Regions from separate parts of the Enterobacter pseudoroggenkampii genome, predicted to be linked through region 2. Evidence: predicted binding sites of a transcription regulator. Region 2 holds the regulator's gene; the other holds the start of a gene.

Region 1 (9,499 bases), on a different contig from region 2:
CGCACCAACTGATCTACCCGGCTACCTGCAAACCGCGAGATATCTTCTGCGCCCAGCAGTATGACGAGTTTCTCAACCAGAACCTGCTGCGCGTCTTCGCAGGGCAGGGCTACAGCCCGGCGGTGATGGCGGTGGTGGAACAGGAGGGCTTTGGTGATATCTACCGTGCCGAGGACCTGGCCCTGTTCGCCCGTACAAAGAACGACTATATGGCCTTCAGCTATTACGCCAGCAAAACGCTGGACAGCGATGCGATCCCGGAAGGCACGCCGGTGAACTATTACCTGCTGCACGGCGAGAAAAATAACCCGTACCTGAAGGCCACCGAGTGGAACTGGCAGATCGATCCGCTGGGCTTCCGCACCATCATCACCCGCTACGCCAACGACTGGCGCCTGCCGGTGTTCCCGATCGAGAACGGCATTGGGGTGATTGAGTCATGGGACGGCGTGAACCCGATTGAGGACACCTACCGCATCGACTATCACCGGGCGCACATCGAGGCCATGAAAGCGGCGATGTTCGAGGACGGGGCAGAGGTCATTGGCTACCTCGGCTGGGGATTGATCGACATTCTCAGCTCCCAGGGCGACATGCGTAAGCGCTACGGCGTGGTCTATGTCAACCGGGAAAACCACGACCTGAAAGACCTGAAGCGCGTGCCGAAGAAGAGCTACGCGTGGTTAAAACAGGTTATCCATACCAACGGACGCGAGATGTAAGCCGTACGCTGCCGGGCCGTTTTTGTGACTGATTGATGGGAACACTCCGCTATGTCTGAAACAAAAATCACACCGCACATGCAGTCCTTTGTCGATAAATTTGTCGAGTTTTCGGCGCGCCTGGCAAACCAGGTGCACCTGCGCTCCCTGCGCGACGCCTTCGCCACGGTGATGCCGATTTTCATCCTCGCCGGTCTGGCGGTGCTGGTGAACAACGTGGTGTTTCCGTGGATTTTTCACGGCGATACGCTGGCACACTTCAAAGTGTGGGGCGAGGCGATTATCAACGGCACGCTGAACATTGCCGCGCTGCTGCTGGCCCCGATGATTGCCTGGTCGCTGGCGCGCAACAAAGATTTCGACAATCCGGTCTCGGCAGTGGTTATCGCCGTCAGCAGCTTTATCATCATGATGCCGATGCGCTTGCAGATTACGCCCGTCGGCAGCGATACCACGGTGAACGTCACCCAGGTGCTGACGTTCGCCAATATCGGCTCCACCGGGATTTTTGCCGGCGTGCTGATTGGGCTGCTCTCAACGGAACTGTTTATCGCTATTTCGCGGCTTAAGGCGCTGCACATTTCGCTGGGGGAAAACGTGCCTCCGGCGGTGAGCAAATCTTTTACCGCGCTGATCCCGACCATCCTCACGCTCTCGCTGTTTGCTGTGCTGGCGGCAGTGCTGGCAAACGTGCTGCATACGGATCTGATCCATCTCATTACGACCTTTATCCAGCAGCCGCTGCGGCTGATCAACACCAGCCTGCCCGGGACGATTTTCATCTACAGCTTCGGCAACTTCTTGTTCACGCTCGGTATTCATCAGTCGGTGGTCAACAGCGTGGTGCTGGAGCCGTTCCTGCTGATCAATACCAACGAAAATATGCTGGCCTTCGCCAACGGTCAGCCCATTCCGCACATCATCAACAATATCTTCGTGCCGACGTTCGGCATGGTAGGCGGCACGGGCAGCACGATCTCGCTACTGATCGCCATCTTTATCTTCTCCCGACAACAGTCGGCGAAGCAGGTGGCGCGTCTCTCGCTGGCGCCGGGCCTGTTTAACATCAACGAGCCGGTGATTTTTGGCCTGCCGATCGTGTTTAACCTGCCGCTGATGATCCCGTTTGTGCTGCTACCCGCCATCGGCATCTATTTCGCCTGGCTCTGTACCACGCTGGGGTTAATGTCGCGCTGCGTGGTGATGATCCCGTGGACCACGCCGCCGATCCTGAGCGCCTGGCTGGCCACGGCGGGGGACTGGCGGGCGGTGGTGGTGCAGTTGGCAATCATCGTATTTGGTGTATTCTTCTACCTGCCTTTCCTCAAAATTGCCGAGCGAGTGGCGTTGAAAAACAGCGGGATAGAAAACTAACAGAAAGGAAGGACGATGGCGGCGAAGTACATCACCATAGCGCGGGAAATTAAGAAACGCATTATCAGCCAGCAGTACGCCGCCAACGAACCCCTGCCGGACCAGTTTGCGCTGGCGGCGGAGTTCAGCTCCAGCCGGATGACCATTCAGCAGGCGATGCGCCAGCTGATCGTCGAAGGTCTGGTCTATACCCGTCAGGGCCAGGGCACGTTCATCCGTAAAAACTTCCTCCAGCTCTCGCAGTGGGATCTCTCCGGCAGCGACTACTTTGGCGCGACCAAAACCTGGGCACATCTGGGCACGGTCACGAGCCAGGTGGTGCATTTCGAGCTGCGCTTTCCTAATGAAAAAGAGCAGGCGTCGCTGATGATTAACGCCGATGCGCCGATCTATGACTTTATTCGACTCCGTTTGCTGAACGGTGAACCGATGTCGCTGGATTCCACGGTGATGCCGATGAATCTGGTCCCGGGCCTGACGAAAAACCATCTTGAAGCTTCAGTGTTCCAGTACGTTCAGGAAACGCTGGGGCTGAAAATTATGGGGTCGTACCGGGTGGTGCGGGCGCTTAAGCCCAGCGCACTGGACAGAGAGCATCTGGTCTGCGAGGAAACCGATCCGGTGCTGGAGGTGGAGCAGGTGATTTATCTGGAGGATGGCACGCCGCTGGAGTATGCCCACTGCCACTATCGCTACGACCACGGCGGGATCGTGATCGTGAATAACGGGTAATCAGTCTTTCAGGCGCACGACTCGAAATAGCTGTCCGTGTCTTTTATGTAAAGATCGTTCTGACACAGATGCTGGATTTGACCAGGCTTAAATGTAAAACGGATTTTTTGAAACCAGGAACGTTTTATTTTGCTGGTATTCTCGCGCGATAATCCATAGTCATGGATTATTTCATGAACAAAACGAATGCTTTGTGCAGAAACATAGACAGGTGTTTTGGTTAGCTGAATCAGTTTGCTGATCCAAATATCATCCGCGCGAGGACAAACCGTAATAAAATCTTCGTTAAAATGGAAATATTCCGGGATCATATTTTTCTTGAGCACAACGCCACCAAGACCGGTGATGATATAGTTCTGCTCAACGACTTTTGGCACGGTGATAAGCGGGAAATTACGATAGGTATCAAGAAGTTCTTTCTTCTTCTTTACTGTTTCACGCACCCGCGCGGCAACCACATATTTTTGATTGTGGCGATAAAAATCATCCAGCAGTGTTTCTGCCCAAATTTCGTTATAGATTGCGTCATCATCGGCATAAATCAGAATATCGTCTTCGGTTGCTGCTTGCAGCGCCGGAAACAATTTCCGATAAGGGCCGGTGTTCTTAACCCATTTAAAAACCAGGTTGGTGCCCGTCTGGCGAATTTTCTGCGCCCATTCCGGCTCCTCAGTGATGCCTTCGTCACTGAGATAAGGTGTACTGGAGACCCACACAACAATTTGATCGACCTTCTTACTCTGGTTCGCCAGTGACCACACTGTTTGCGAACAGAGATAAAGGCGCGATTTTGTTGTTGTTAAGTTAATGCTAATCATCAAACTATGCGTGCTCCAGGAGATAAAAAGACCTTATAAAAGCAGATAAAACTGATTTTATAAGTGGGCGCATCATAACACTTAGAGGATTAGATGTAACCCCGCTGGGTTAGCAGAAAATGGCAAGAAAGGCACTTACGGCAGTAATAGCTGTTCAGAAAGGGTCAGCGTGATGGAGATTACAGTGCAATAAGACCCCGATAATACGGGGTCTTATAAGATACGTTATTGATTCAGTGTGATCAGTTCAAACGCACCGGCATACCGGAGCGGTTCTGCACGGCCTGGTCAACAATCGCCGTTTCGACATCTGGCTGAGACGTCACCGCCTGCACCGCGCTGTTCAGCGTAACAGGAACGACTTCGTTGTTGTTGATCTGGTCCTCGCTGGTGGACAGCGGGTTGTGCACTTCGATGTAGCGGCTGCCGTCTGGTTCAGAGGTCGCTTTCACCGGTTCGTTGATGAACTGCACGCGCGTACCGACCGGCACGTTTTCGAACAGGAATTTGATGTCGTCGTTACGCAGGCGCACGCAGCCGTGGCTCACGCGCAGGCCGATACCGAAGTTGGCGTTGGTGCCGTGGATCGCATACAGACGACCAATGTACAGCGCGTACAGGCCCATTGGGTTATCCGGGCCTGCCGGTACAACGGCTGGCAACGGTTCGCCCGCCGCGATGTATTCTGCGTGCATTTTGGCGGTCGGCGTCCAGGTTGGGCCCGCTTTCTTACGCTCAACTTTGGTGGTCCAGTTCATTGGGGTGTCTTTACCCAGCTGGCCGATACCGATTGGCAGCACGATAACGGTGTTGGTGCCTTTCGGGTAGTAGTACAGACGCATTTCGGCGCTGTTAATCACGATACCTTCATGAACGGTATCCGGCAGGATCAGCTGCTGAGGAATATTCAGCACTGTACCTGCTTTCGGCAGGTACGGGTCAACGCCCGGGTTCGCTTCCAGCATGTTAGACAGGCCCAGCTGGTACTGCGCAGCGAAATACTCCAGCGGCTGAGAGTTACCTTCAGGAACCGTCACCACCTGGTTTTGACCCACCAGACGGCTTCCGTCGGTCGGCAGGGGATACGTCACCGCAGACGCGGTCTTACAAAAACCTACTACGGCTAACGCCGCCGCAAAAAGCGCTGTTAATTTCATGTTCATGTTGTGCGAGGTATCTAAGCCATTCAGGCGATGAGTTGATAAGTCTGAATCTGTGATGGGAGCGCATTATATGTGCATTCCCGCTCACAGGGAATTCAGATGTGTACGAAATCACATTTTTTTCGATTTTGTTAAAGTTTAGTGGATGGTTGCAACGCGGGATCTCAATTCGGAATTGTGGCATAATGCCGTGTTTATCACACTTTTCGCAGGAATCTCCCCGTGTTAGTTACCAGCAACGTCACTATGCAGTTTGGCAGTAAGCCGCTGTTCGAAAACATTTCCGTCAAATTTGGCGGCGGCAACCGTTACGGCCTGATTGGTGCCAACGGTAGCGGTAAATCCACCTTTATGAAGATCCTCGGCGGCGATCTGGAGCCGACCCTCGGCAACGTGTCGCTCGATCCGAACGAGCGCATCGGTAAGCTGCGTCAGGATCAGTTCGCCTTCGAAGAGTTCACCGTGCTCGACACCGTGATCATGGGGCACGCGGAGCTGTGGGAAGTGAAGCAGGAGCGCGATCGCATCTATGCGCTGGCCGAAATGAGCGAAGAAGACGGCTATAAAGTGGCCGACCTGGAAACGCAGTACGGCGAGATGGACGGTTACTCTGCGGAAGCGCGCGCGGGCGAGCTGCTGCTGGGCGTGGGTATTCCGGTTGAACAGCATTACGGCCCGATGAGCGAAGTCGCGCCAGGCTGGAAGCTGCGTGTGCTGCTGGCTCAGGCGCTGTTCTCTAACCCGGACATCCTGCTGCTCGACGAACCGACGAACAACCTGGACATCGACACCATCCGCTGGCTGGAGCAGACGCTGAACGATCGCGACAGCACCATGATCATCATCTCGCACGACCGTCACTTCCTGAACATGGTCTGTACGCACATGGCGGATCTGGACTACGGCGAGCTGCGCGTGTATCCGGGCAACTACGACGAATACATGACGGCGGCCACCCAGGCGCGTGAACGTCTGCTGGCGGACAATGCCAAGAAGAAAGCGCAGATTGCTGACCTGCAGTCCTTCGTCAGCCGCTTCAGCGCCAACGCCTCTAAATCGCGTCAGGCAACCTCGCGCGCGCGTCAGATTGATAAAATCAAGCTGGAAGAGGTTAAAGCCTCCAGCCGTCAGAACCCGTTCATCCGCTTCGAACAGGACAAGAAGCTGTTCCGTAACGCGCTGGAAGTGGAAGCCCTTACCAAAGGCTTCGATGAAGGCCCGCTGTTTAAAAACTTCAACCTGCTGCTGGAAGTGGGCGAGAAGATTGCCATTCTGGGCGCTAACGGCGTGGGTAAATCCACCATGCTGAAAACCCTGGTCGGCGAACTGCAACCGGACAACGGCACCGTGAAATGGTCCGAAAACGCGCAGATTGGTTACTACGCGCAGGACCATGAGTACGAGTTCGAAAATGACCTGACCGTCTTTGACTGGATGAGCCAGTGGAAGCAGGAAGGCGACGACGAGCAGGCGGTGCGCAGCATTCTGGGTCGTTTGCTGTTCAGCCAGGACGACATCAAAAAGCCGGCTAAAGTGCTCTCCGGTGGCGAGAAGGGCCGCATGCTGTTCGGCAAGCTGATGATGGAAAAACCAAACATCCTGGTGATGGACGAACCGACTAACCACCTGGACATGGAATCTATCGAATCCCTGAACATGGCGCTGGAGATGTATCAGGGCACGCTGATCTTCGTCTCTCACGACCGTGAGTTTGTCAGCTCGCTGGCGACCCGCGTGATCGAAATTACGCCAGAGCGCGTGGTGGACTTCACCGGTAACTACGAAGATTACCTGCGCAGCAAAGGTATCGAGAACTAAAAAAATGCCGGGTGGCGGCTTCGCCTTACCCGGCCTACGTTCTATACCCTCTCCCTGTGGGAGAGGGTTAGGGTGAGGGCATCAGGCCGCACTACAGCACCCACTCACTCCCTTCAACCCCGTTCACCCGCAGCGTACGTTTTTCCCCCGCCGGTAATGATACCTTCAGCGCCTTCCACGCCGGACGATAGTCGCCGCGCGCATTCACCTTCAGGTTGATACTTGCGCCGTCGCACACCATTTCCCATTCCACCCACAGCGCATTGCCGTTCTGGTATCCCCAGCTTTCGCCGTCGTCTTCAAACAGCATGCCCGAGGTTGTGCCGACGCCCTTCACAGGGAACAGCTTCAGTTCGCGGGCCGTATCTTTTTCGGCACTCACATGCGTGATGCGCTCGCTGAGCGGCAGACCGGCTCCGGCGCGCACCAGCAGCGGCAGTTTTTCCAGCGGCGCGTCGAGAACGATCGACTGGCCGCCCGCATACCACGCGTGGGTGTAAAAATCATACCAGCCGGTGTCGTTATCCGGCAGCCAGACGCGGCGCTCGCGCTGCCCGGCTTCGACCACGCTGGCGACCAGCAGGTCGCGGCCCAGCAGGAAGTCATCGCATTCTTCGAAGGTCTGCGCATCGTGCTCGTGGTCGAGGAAGGTCGGACGCAGCATCGGCTCGTCGTCGGCGTGCGCCTGCCATAGCAGGGTGTAGAGATACGGCAGCAGGCGGTAGCGCAGCTCAACCGCGCCGCGAATGGCTGGGGTGACGCCCGGGTACATCCACGGCTCGTTCACCGTGTGGTCATCGTTCCACGAGTGAATGGTAAAGCGCGGATGCATCACGCCGTTCTGCACCCAGCGCACGAACAGCTCGGCGTCCGGCTTGTCGCCGGAGAAACCGCCCACGTCATGGCCGACGTTGAACAGCCCCGACAGGCTCATGCCCAGCCCCATGCGGATGTTATAGCGCAGCGTGTCCCAGCTGGTGCGGTTGTCGCCGCTCCAGGTCTGAACGTAGCGCTGCATCCCGGCGCAGCCGGAGCGGGAGATCAGATACGGGCGTTTTTCCGGCGCAAAGCGCTGCTGCGCTTCCAGCGAGGCGCGCATCATCAGCAGCGGCATCACCGGGCGAATGTGCTTGATGGCGATCTCCTTACCGAAGCCAAAGCAGCGGGCTTCCCCGTCCCACACTTCATATTCGTTGTTGTCGTTCCAGGTGGAGTCGATGCCCATCTCCAGCAGCTGCGTTGTGACGCCGTTCTGCCACCACTGCACCGTCTGCGGGTTGGTAAAGTCGAGGTGCGAGCCTTCGTCATCCCAGAAGCTGGAACGTTCGGGTGCATCGGTTTCTGAATCGCGAATGAACAGGCCGCTCTCCGCCACTTCGTTATAGCGAGGATGATCCTGCAGCAGGCACGGCTTGATGTTGGCGGCCAGCTTCAATCCCGCGTCGTGGAACGCCTGGCTCATTACCTTCGGCTGCGGCACCTTGTCGTAGTTCCAGTTGAAGACGTAGCGCTTGCCGTTGATGGAGGTATAGCCGGAGGAGAGCTGGAACGAGTCGCACGGAATGGCGTGCTCTTCGCACAGGCGGATGAAGTTCATCAGCTGGTTTTGCGCATCCGGCGCGTCGGTGTAGTGCATGGTCGAGCCGCTGTAGCCCAGGCTCCATTTCGGTCCGAACAGCGTTTTCCCGGTCAGACGCACGAAGGCTTTGGTAACGTCCAGCACGCGTCTGCCGGTAAAGATGTAGTAGTCGATATCGCCCGCTTCCGCCTGCCAGCGGCGATAGGCGGTGTGGTAGTTGTCGATTTCGTTACCCAGATCCAGCCAACAGCTGCTCAGGTTGTCGTAGAACAGGCCGTAGCTGACGTCGTCGCGGCGGGCGATGGTGAACGGGATGTGCTTGTAGAGCGGGTCGGTGCTGGCCGCGTTGTACCCCATCGCGTCGAGGTTGCGCATCTCATAGCGTTTACCGTTGCGCTGCAGATCGCCCGCTTTCTCGCCCAGGCCGTAGAAACGCTCGTCCTTACGACGGCTGAGATAGTGCGCTACGCCGTCGCCGTGGGCGTTCAGCAGGTAGGCGCTGGTGGGGCGGTCATTGACCAGCGGCAGCCATTCGCCCGCCTCATTGCGGTAGTGCCACTCCAGCCACAGCGGCTGGTGGACGGTCACGCGCAGCTGTTCGGTTGCCACGGTTAGCGTCTCACCCTGCTGAGTCAGGTTCCAGGCCGGGCAGGAGAAACCGCTTATGTCGTCACGACTGCGGCCTTCCCAGGGCACGTCTTTTTCCGGAGCGATACTCCAGGTGCGGTCCAGCGCCAGCTCGCCTTTGCGCTTAATCAGCACGCGGAAAAGGTTCTCTTCCAGCACATACAGGCACAGGCGGTGCTGGTTATCGACCAGCAGTTCCAGATGGTTTGCTGACTGAATATCAACGGTCCAGTTTTTCAGGGTTTTCATATGCAATACATCCACTATCAGGCGCGCTTGGCGCGACGTTCAGCAATAAATGCTACCAGGAAGACAGCGCCAATCAGGTCAAAGAAGCCCATGGCGATAAAGAGCGGGTTAAAGCCGATTTTGTCGGCGGTCACACCGATTAACAGCGAGAACAGGAAACTGGCGATCCACGCCGCCGAGCCGCGCATGCCGTTGACGGTCGCCATCTGGCCTTTGTCGAAGGACTCCACGACCAGGGCGCTCAGCATGCAGGAGATGATCTGGTGCCCGAAGCCGCCGATGGAGATCAGCACGATGGTGATATACGGGTCGCGGGTAATGGCCACGATGGCCAGCGAGATCATCAGGAACGCGCCGGTCACGGAGCTGGCGACGACCGAGTTAACGCGGGAGCAGCCGAACAGACGGGTGTACAGA
Region 2 (9,499 bases):
CAGATTTTAGACATTAAAGTGATCTATTCATATCTTTTAAGAGAAATTAGAACTTCATTGCATGTTTTTGTGTGATCCTGATCACACAAAATGGTGCTAAAGCCAACCGTTTGCGTGGTTACAACTGTTTCAATTTCGTAAAATTAGGTAAAAGGCTGGTCTCCGTTCATACTGCTCTTTAGAATCAAGCCATTCGCTTTTTATACTGCGCTTTGTTAAGGAATTCTCATGCTCAAATCAACACTGGCGGCTGTCGCAGCTGTGTTTGCTCTTTCTGCCGTTTCCCCTGCTGCGCTGGCAGCTAAAGGGGACCCTCACGTTCTGCTGACCACCTCCGCCGGGAACATTGAGCTGGAACTGAATAGCCAGAAAGCTCCGGTTTCTGTGAAAAACTTCCTCGACTACGTGAACAGTGGTTTCTATAACAACACCACCTTCCACCGCGTGATCCCTGGCTTTATGGTGCAGGGCGGCGGCTTCAACGAGCAGATGCAGCAGAAGCAGCCGAACCCGCCTATTAAAAACGAAGCGGACAACGGCCTGCTGAACAAGCGCGGCACCATCTCCATGGCGCGTACCGCAGACAAAGATAGCGCGACCAGCCAGTTCTTCCTCAACGTGGCGGATAACGCCTTCCTCGACCACGGTCAGCGTGACTTCGGCTATGCGGTGTTCGGTAAAATCGTGAAAGGGATGGACGTGGCTGACAAGATTTCTCAGGTGCCTACTCACGACGTCGGTCCGTATCAGAATGTGCCGTCAAAACCGGTGGTTATCCTCTCCGCAAAAGTTCTGCCGTAATTCTTCTGAACGCGGGCTCTCCTGCCCGCGTGATGTCGCCCTCCCTGCGAAAGCGCGTTTTGCTGCTTATACTTGTGGCAAACGGACTATTCAGGGAGGCGTTAAGTGAAAAAACTCACCGACAAGCAAAAATCCCGTCTCTGGGAACAGCAGCGTAACGTCAATTTACAGGCCAGTTGTCTCCTTGAAAAAGGTAATGGTCCCTCGGAACCCCACATTGAGACGCTGGAGCTTGGGCCTTCCGCGCCTGGGTTGCCCCATCTGTGCCTTATTCATCGTCATTTGTACCGCAGCGAGATGAAGCGGGCAGGCGAACTCCGTACCGAGGATATTTTTAAAGGTGATATTCCGTTCTGCCATTTCGAATACATCGAAAAGATGGGTAACGAGCTGATGGCGGCGCTGGAAAGCGAAAAATATCTTGTGGGTCTTGAGATAGCGGCGTTTGTTGACCGGGTTAGCCACTATTACTGCGAAATCAACATGCTGCATCCCTTCATGCGCGGCAACGGTATTGCCCAACGCGTGTTCTTCGAGCAATTGGCGCTCCATGCAGGCTACGCGCTGGACTGGCGCGATATCGATCCCGAGCAGTGGGTGGCGGCTAACCGCAGCGGCGCAACGGGTGATTTATCCGCGCTGAACGCTATCTTTGCCAAAGTAGTGAGCGAAGCGCGGGAATCTGAGTAGAATAGGGCGGCATTTTTTTCGGGAGCCGCCATGATTCTGCTGATTGATAACTACGATTCTTTCACCTGGAACCTTTACCAGTATTTTTGCGAACTGGGTGCCGAGGTGGTTGTTCGTCGCAACGACGAGATCGATCTCGCCGATATCGAGACGCTGGCTCCACAGAAAATCGTGATTTCTCCGGGGCCGTGTACGCCCTCGGAGTCGGGTATTTCTCTGGATGTGATCCAGCACTATGCCGGCAGGCTGCCGATCCTGGGCGTCTGTCTGGGCCATCAGGCGATTGCCCAGGCGTTTGGTGCCACCATCGTGCGCGCCGCCAAAGTGATGCACGGTAAAACCTCGCCGGTCACCCACACGGGCACCGGAGTGTTCACGGGGCTCAATAATCCGTTAACCGTGACGCGCTACCATTCCCTGGTCATTGACCCGCCGACGCTGCCCGACTGCTTTGAGGTGACGGCCTGGAGCGATACGCAGGAGATCATGGGGATTCGTCACCGCGAATGGGACCTCGAAGGCGTGCAGTTCCACCCGGAAAGCATCCTCAGCGAGCAGGGCCATGCGCTGCTGGCAAATTTCCTCCATCGCTGAATAACTGTTGCCTTGCTGTGATTTTTTATGCATATTTTGTGATTATATTTTCACAATCACTGTGACATAAAATGGATGGTCATGACATGGCAACTGAACAACCAGCAATTACCCGCGCGACATTCGATGAAGTGATCCTGCCGATTTATGCACCGGCTGAGTTTATCCCGGTGAAGGGGAAAGGCAGCCGCGTCTGGGATCAGCAGGGTAAAGAGTATGTGGATTTCGCGGGCGGTATTGCGGTCACGGCGCTGGGTCATTGCCATCCCGCGCTGGTGGAGGCGCTGAAAACACAGGGGGAAACCCTGTGGCACACCAGCAACGTGTTCACCAACGAACCGGCGCTGCGCCTGGGACGTAAGATCATCGATGCCACCTTCGCCGAGCGCGTGCTGTTTATGAACTCCGGCACCGAAGCCAACGAAACCGCCTTTAAGCTGGCGCGCTACTACGCCACAACGCGCCACAGCCCGTACAAAACCAAAATCATCGCCTTCCACAATGCCTTCCACGGACGCTCCTTCTTTACCGTCTCCGTTGGCGGCCAGCCGAAGTATTCCGACGGGTTTGGCCCGAAACCGGCTGATATCGTCCACGTGCCGTTTAACGATCTGCACGCGGTGAAAGCGGTGATGGACGACCATACCTGCGCGGTAGTCGTTGAGCCGATCCAGGGTGAAGGCGGCGTGACGGCGGCAACCCCGGAATTCCTGAAAGGGCTGCGCGCGCTGTGCGACGAACATCAGGCGCTGCTGGTCTTTGATGAAGTGCAGTGCGGAATGGGACGTACCGGCGATCTGTTCGCGTATATGCACTACGGCGTGACGCCGGATATTCTGACCAGTGCTAAAGCGCTCGGCGGCGGTTTCCCGGTGAGTGCGGTACTGACGACGCAGGAGATCGCCTCCGCGTTCCACGTCGGTTCTCACGGCTCCACCTACGGTGGTAACCCGCTGGCGAGCGCCGTGGCGGGTGCCGCGTTCGACATCATCAACACGCCAGAGGTGTTGAACGGCGTCAGCGCGAAGCGCGAGCTGTTCGTAAAACACCTGCAAAAGATTGACGAGCAGTACGATGTGTTCAGCGAGATCCGCGGGATGGGGTTATTGATTGGTGCCGAGCTGAAGCCGCAGTATAAGGGCCGCGCGCGCGACTTCCTGCACGCCGCCGCTCGCGAAGGGGTGATGGTGCTCAACGCCGGGCCGGACGTGATGCGCTTTGCACCGTCGCTGGTGGTGGAAGACAAAGACATTGAAGACGGGTTAACCCGGTTTGCCGCCGCGGTCGCGAAGATCGTAAAAGGTTAATACGCCGTCCGCTTCAACCTGCGGGTTAGCCAAATCCCGTGATGCGGACGCTGACGCCATGCCACCGACGAAATGGTGTGCATGGTGTTCAGATGCCCCAGTACGCGCTGCAAATGCTGCTCCAGGGTGCTCATTGGCCCGTGGGTTAACGTTTCCGGCGCTTCCAGAATGTTCGAATCTCCCGACTCACCCGGCGAGTCATACTCCAGACGCTGCTGACACCGCTGCAACGCAATTTCACACGACTGCAAATAGCGCTGCGCCAGATCCGGTGTCAGCATCGTGTGCTCGCGCGCCAGCGTGGTCATGGCGTTAATGTGCTCGACGATAAACTGGCTGTGCGTCACCCACAGCTTCATATCTGCCAGATAGTGCGAGTTAAAGCCCGGCTCCTGCATTGCCTGGTTGAGCGAGTTAAACAGGGCGTTGTGCGCCTGGTTGACCTTCATGCGCTGATACGCCAGCGGCGACGGCTGCGGGTCGTCGCTCAGGATCAGGCGAATGGCCTGCTGGTCGGCTTCCAGCGCGTCGTGGGCGTTCTGGCGCAGCAGTCCACTTTGCCACTGCGGCCACAGCCAGACCATGCCGCCAAAGGCAATCAGACAGCCGATCAGGGTATCAATCAGCCTGGCGACAATAAACTGTTCGCCATTGAGCGTGAGCAGCTGCAGGGTATATACCGCCGTCACCGTAAAGCCCACCATCGCCCAGCCGTAGTTTTTGCGGATAATCAGGTAGCTCACCAGCGTAACCGCCAGCATTCCTGCCAGAGTATAGCCTTCCGGCACGTGGAAGTGCAGCGTCACGCCCGCGATGATCAGCCCGGCCATCGTTCCGCCAGCCCGATGCAGAATACGCACCCGCGTGGCGCCATAGCCGTTCTGGGTGACAAACAGCACGGTCATTAAGATCCAGTAGGGTTTCGGCAGATGCAGCGCCATGCCCATCAGGCTGGCGGTACTGAGCATCACGCTAATACGTGCGGCGTTGCGCAGGGCGGACGATTTAAGAGAAAGATAGCTTTTGAGCGCGGGCAATAGCGGCAGCCGTTTCTGCTTATCCGCCATCAGGTCGCGCGGATAGAGCGGGCGCTGCGTGCGCAACACGCGGGCGATACGGCTGAAGTGCCAGGCGGCAAACTGGCCGACCGGGTTATCCGGATGCTGACGAGCGATTTTCTCCAGCGCGCCCAGCTGCTTATCCATGTTAAAGCGCGTCGGGTAGCGGTGATAGAGAATATCATCGGCCAGCACGCGCAGGCGTGCGGACACCGTCTGCGCGTTCCAGCGGATCACCGCTTCGGCGTGACTGCGCTCGACCAGCTTTTGTACCTCCTGCGGGTGGTGCAGGCTCACGGAGATATGCTCCTGCAGATCCAGCCCGACCTGGAAGGTGCGCAGCAGCCGTTTGTACTCGTGGTTCTTGTTGGCGGCGAGCATATGCAGCTGCTGATAGCACTGGCTTATCAGATCCACCACCTTCTGCTGGCGCGTCAGCAGGGGCGGTAAGGATTTTTCCGGATCGGTATGCTGGGTCAGCAGGGTGTATTTGGCTTCGCAGTAATCCGCAAGCTGCACATAGAGCAGGCTCAGGGATTCACGCAGCGGCTGCTCCCGCCACAGCCAGAACCAGAACCAGTTAAACAGGCCGTACCATAATGTCCCCAGGGCGTAGATCAGCAGCGGCTCCCACACCGGCATATTCCCGGCGAGGCTCAGCGTGAAAATGGCCGCAATCAGCGACGCGGGAAGCAAGCGGGCGTGCAGCGAACTGATTTCCGCCGTGACGCCGAGGGTCATCGCCAGCACAGTCAGGATCAGCGGCAGCGGGATATCCCGAGCCAGTAAAAGCTGTACGGCGAGGCTACAGCCCGCAAACAGGCAGCCGCCGATAATCAGGCGTTTGAAAAAGCGCTTATGCGGCGTGTCCAGACCGGCGATGTTGCAGCAGGCAGGCACGAGGGAAAACAGCAGACCTTGCTGAAGATGTCCGAGGATCAGGCCTATAGCCACGGGAAGACACAACACCAGCGTTTGTCGCAGTGCGTAGTTAACTTCCGGGTGATAGATCAGCCTGCGCCACATGGGGAGTAGAGACAAAAACGGCGTGACACCTTGCGATGGCACGCCGTTTAAGCGGAATTAACGCGTTCCGTAAACCACGATGGTTTTACCGTGGGCAGAGATCAGGTTTTGATCTTCCAGCATTTTCAGGATACGACCCACCGTTTCACGAGAGCAACCGACGATCTGACCAATTTCCTGACGGGTAATTTTAATTTGCATGCCGTCCGGGTGGGTCATAGCGTCTGGCTGTTTCGCCAGGTTCAGCAGGGTCTGTGCGATACGGCCAGTCACGTCCAGGAAGGCGAGGTTGCCCACTTTCTCTGAGGTGACCTGCAGACGGCGCGCCATCTGGGAAGAAAGACGCATCAGGATGTCAGGGTTAACCTGAATCAGCTGACGGAACTTCTTGTAAGAAATTTCAGCCACTTCACATGCTGTCTTTGCACGAACCCAGGCGCTACGTTCCTGGCCCTCTTCAAACAGGCCCAGTTCACCGATGAAATCGCCCTGGTTCAGATAAGAAAGGATCATCTCTTTCCCTTCTTCATCTTTGATCAGCACTGCCACCGAGCCTTTAACGATGTAATACAACGTTTCCGCTTTTTCACCCTGGTGAATCAGCGTGCTCTTTGATGGGTACTTATGAATGTGGCAATGAGACAAGAACCATTCGAGAGTCGGGTCTGTTTGCGGTTTGCCAAGCACCATGCGCTGTTATCCTCTGTTATAAGCTGTCACCAGAGTCATCAGATGCATCCGGACTCTGGGGTTGCAATCGAATTCTTACCCATACCCTGGGAAGTCGGCTACCGTAACGTTTCGCAGCCAGTAAAGTTTGATGTCCTCTGCATACATGTGTAACGTCAATGTATTACTGTAGCATCCAGAGTGTTTTAGCATAGCTTTCGCCGCGTGTCTCCTGGTGTCTCGCTTCAGCATGATGCAGGTCGCCTTCCATTGCGAGAAATGTAACGCACGCGTAATCTGTCACCAAAAATGCAACGTTGGAGTTTAAGAATATGCAAGCGCGCGTGAAATGGGTTGAAGGTTTAACGTTCCTGGGCGAGTCCGCGTCAGGACACCAGATTTTGATGGACGGTAACTCCGGCGATAAAGCGCCAAGCCCAATGGAAATGGTGCTGATGGCGGCAGGGGGATGCAGCGCCATTGACGTGGTGTCGATTCTGCAAAAAGGTCGTCATGACGTGACGGATTGTGAGGTTAAACTCACGTCAGAACGTCGCGAAGAGGCGCCACGCCTGTTCACCCATATTAATCTGCACTTTGTGGTCACCGGTAAAGAGTTGAAGGACGCAGCGGTCTCGCGTGCGGTGGATCTGTCTGCGGAGAAGTACTGCTCTGTGGCGTTAATGCTGGAGAAAGCGGTAAAAATCACGCATTCGTATGAAGTGATCGAGGCTTAATTATTGGGGCATCGTGCGTGTTGATGCCCTCACCCTAACCCTCTCCCACAGGGAGAGGGAACATGTTCACGCAATCTGCTTCCCTTCCATCAGTCGCTCCACCAGCGGCGTCATGATGAGCTCCATCGCCAGCCCCATTTTTCCGCCCGGCACGACTAACGTATTCATGTGCGAAATAAACGAGCCCTGCAGCATGGCCAGTAGCCAGGGGTAATCAATGCCTTCGAGATTGCGGAAATGGATCACCACAAAGCTCTCATCCAGAGACGGGATGCTTTTGGCCGCAAACGGGTTGGAGGTATCCACCGTCGGCACGCGCTGGAAGTTGATATGGGTGCGGGAGAACTGCGGCGTCAGGAAGTTGATGTAATCTTCCATGGAGCGCACCACCGAGTCCATCACCGCCTCTCGTGAATGGCCGCGCTCGCTCATGTCGCGCGTCAGCTTCTGGATCCACTCCAGGTTAACGATAGGGACCACGCCGACCAGCAGGTCCACGTGGCGCGCCACGTCGTGTTGAGGGGTGACCACGCCACCGTGCAATCCTTCGTAAAACAGTACGTCGGTGGGTTCCGGCAGCGGTTGCCACGGGGTGAACGTCCCCGGCACCTGATTCCAGGGAACGGCTTCATCATAGGTATGCAGATACTTGCGGGACTGCCCTTTGCCGCTCTGACCGTACTCTATAAAGGTTTGTTCCAGCAGGCCGAAGTCATTGGCTTCCGGGCCGAAATAGCTGATGTGTTTACCCAGATCGCGCGCTTTACGGATGGCCATATCCATCTCCGGACGCGTGTAGCGGTGAAAGCTGTCGCCTTCGACCTCCGCCGCACGAAGATTCAGCTGGGCGAAAATCTTGCGAAAGGCGAGGCTGGTGGTGGTGGTTCCCGCACCACTCGACCCCGTAACGGCAATAACCGGATGTCTGGCAGACATAGCAACTCCCTGACTGAAAAGGGTGGAAGATCAGCCGTGAAACGCGTTGCGGGGCATGATATTGACCGTCTCATGCAGTTCTGACCACACCAGCACCACGTCGCCGCTTTTCAGCTGGCGCTTAACATCGTTGACCTTTTGCTCAAGCGAGCGTTCCTGTTCACCATAATCGGTGCCTTCGCGTAATACAAAGCTTTCAATCAGATTATCGAGTGTTTCGGGAGCCAGATCCTGCCAGGGAATAATCATTTTGCACCGTCCAGATAAGGGGTTAGCCAGTCAGGAATACGCGTCTCAAGCCACATTTTCGGGCGGCGCAGCGTACCGCCGATAAACCCGACGTGGCCGCCGTGCTCGGTCAACTGATAGTGAACGTTGTCGGGCAGGAATTCCTGAGCGGGGATCGAGTGATGATCCATAAACGGGTCATCTTTGGCATGAATGATCAGCGTCGGCTGCGTGATCTTGCTGAGCAGCGGCATGGCGCTGCACTGACGATAATAGTCAATCGCATCGGCGAAGCCGTGGATTTTCGCGGTGATCAGGTCGTCGAACTCGCGAATACGGCGCACCTTTTTCAGCTGACGCAGGCTGACCGGCAGGGTATCCGGGTAGGCTTTCAGCTTACGCGCCGCGTTGGCCTTCAGCAGGTTGAGCAGGTAGCGCTGATAGACGCGGGAAAAGCCTTTATCCATGTGGTAGCTGCACTGCTCCAGCATAAACGGTGCGGAGACAATGACGGCGGCATCCAGCGGGACGGTTTCACCCTCTTTGGCTAGCAGGCAGGCCAGCATATTGCCGCCCAGCGAGTAGCCCACCGCGGCGGTCGGCACGGTGCCAAAGTTGTCCCGCAGCCAGTGTAAAAACCACGTTCCGTCTTCGGTTTCACCCGAGTGATAAATGCGTTTCTGACGATTCGGTTCGCCGCTGCAGCCGCGAAAATGCATCACCACGCCGAGCCAGCCGCGCGCTTTTGCCGCCTCGATTAACCCGTGTGCATATGGGCTGTGCAGGCTGCCTTCCAGACCGTGAAAGACCACCAGACGCGGCTTATGGCGGGCCTGCTCCGGCGCTTCGCTCCAGGCGAGATCCAGAAAATCACCGTCTGGCAGGTCAAGCCGCTGCCAGTGTGGGGTGAACTGAACCTTGCGGCGGATCAGTCGCGGCAGCATGGTCTGCAAATGGCGATTGGCCACGCCGCGCATAGGCACGAACTCAGTGCTGTCTTCGGCCGCAATGTCGAAGTCTGATGGAATGATTTGGGTCATAAGGGCGATGCTGATTCTTGTCAGAAATTTACGGTACTTTCCGAATTGTACCCCGTTTAGCCTGGTTTTCCGAAACATGAACTGATCCCGATCACAAATCTTAACCTTGATTATTACTCTCAGGCTAATGATTCCACTCTACGCTTAATTGATGCCTTTCTCACCAGAGCGCACACTTTACTCAACGTTAAGCAAATCAAAATGATTAGCTGAATCAGGAGGTTAATAATGTTATCTGGGCAAACACCCACCCGGCAATGGAACACGCGACGCAGCGAAAAAGCGCGTCGCCTGGCGTCCGTACCGGTGCAGGGCAAGGTACTGCCAACCGGCGATCTTGTCGCCATGCTGGAAAAATTAATCGCGCCTGGCGACAAGGTCGTTCTGGAAGGTAACAACCAGAAGCAGGCGGA

What was found. The regulator CRP, encoded in region 2, controls carbon source genes, mostly activating them, when cyclic AMP is high. The targets are predictions, from matches to a motif close to ATGTGANNNNNNTCACAT.
Region 1: a site for CRP is predicted at 4,909-4,926, ahead of ldtB (L,D-transpeptidase). Genes of this name have one in related genera too.

What each region holds. Positions count from the first base shown of each region.
Region 1 covers NZ_JAPMLV010000001.1:536,976-546,474, forward strand. The annotation lists gene OTG14_RS02620 (glycoside hydrolase family 1 protein) at 1-722, shown strand, start outside; gene OTG14_RS02625 (PTS sugar transporter subunit IIC) at 774-2,096, shown strand; gene OTG14_RS02630 (GntR family transcriptional regulator) at 2,112-2,828, shown strand; gene OTG14_RS02635 (glycosyltransferase) at 2,837-3,646, opposite strand; gene ldtB (L,D-transpeptidase) at 3,889-4,809, opposite strand; gene OTG14_RS02645 (ABC-F family ATPase) at 5,032-6,627, shown strand; gene OTG14_RS02650 (glycoside hydrolase family 31 protein) at 6,719-9,082, opposite strand; gene OTG14_RS02655 (MFS transporter) at 9,100-9,499, opposite strand, start outside.
Region 2 covers NZ_JAPMLV010000007.1:133,344-142,842, forward strand. The annotation lists gene ppiA (peptidylprolyl isomerase A) at 229-801, shown strand; partial or broken gene OTG14_RS23760 (YhfG family protein) at 907-978, shown strand; partial or broken gene OTG14_RS21125 (putative adenosine monophosphate-protein transferase Fic) at 1,024-1,491, shown strand; gene pabA (aminodeoxychorismate synthase component 2) at 1,522-2,085, shown strand; gene argD (bifunctional acetylornithine/succinyldiaminopimelate transaminase) at 2,172-3,392, shown strand; gene OTG14_RS21140 (YccS/YhfK family putative transporter) at 3,389-5,476, opposite strand; gene crp (cAMP-activated global transcriptional regulator CRP) at 5,534-6,166, opposite strand; gene OTG14_RS21150 (OsmC family protein) at 6,478-6,882, shown strand; gene OTG14_RS21155 (phosphoribulokinase) at 6,949-7,818, opposite strand; gene OTG14_RS21160 (YheU family protein) at 7,849-8,067, opposite strand; gene OTG14_RS21165 (hydrolase) at 8,064-9,086, opposite strand; gene mdcA (malonate decarboxylase subunit alpha) at 9,315-9,499, shown strand, end outside.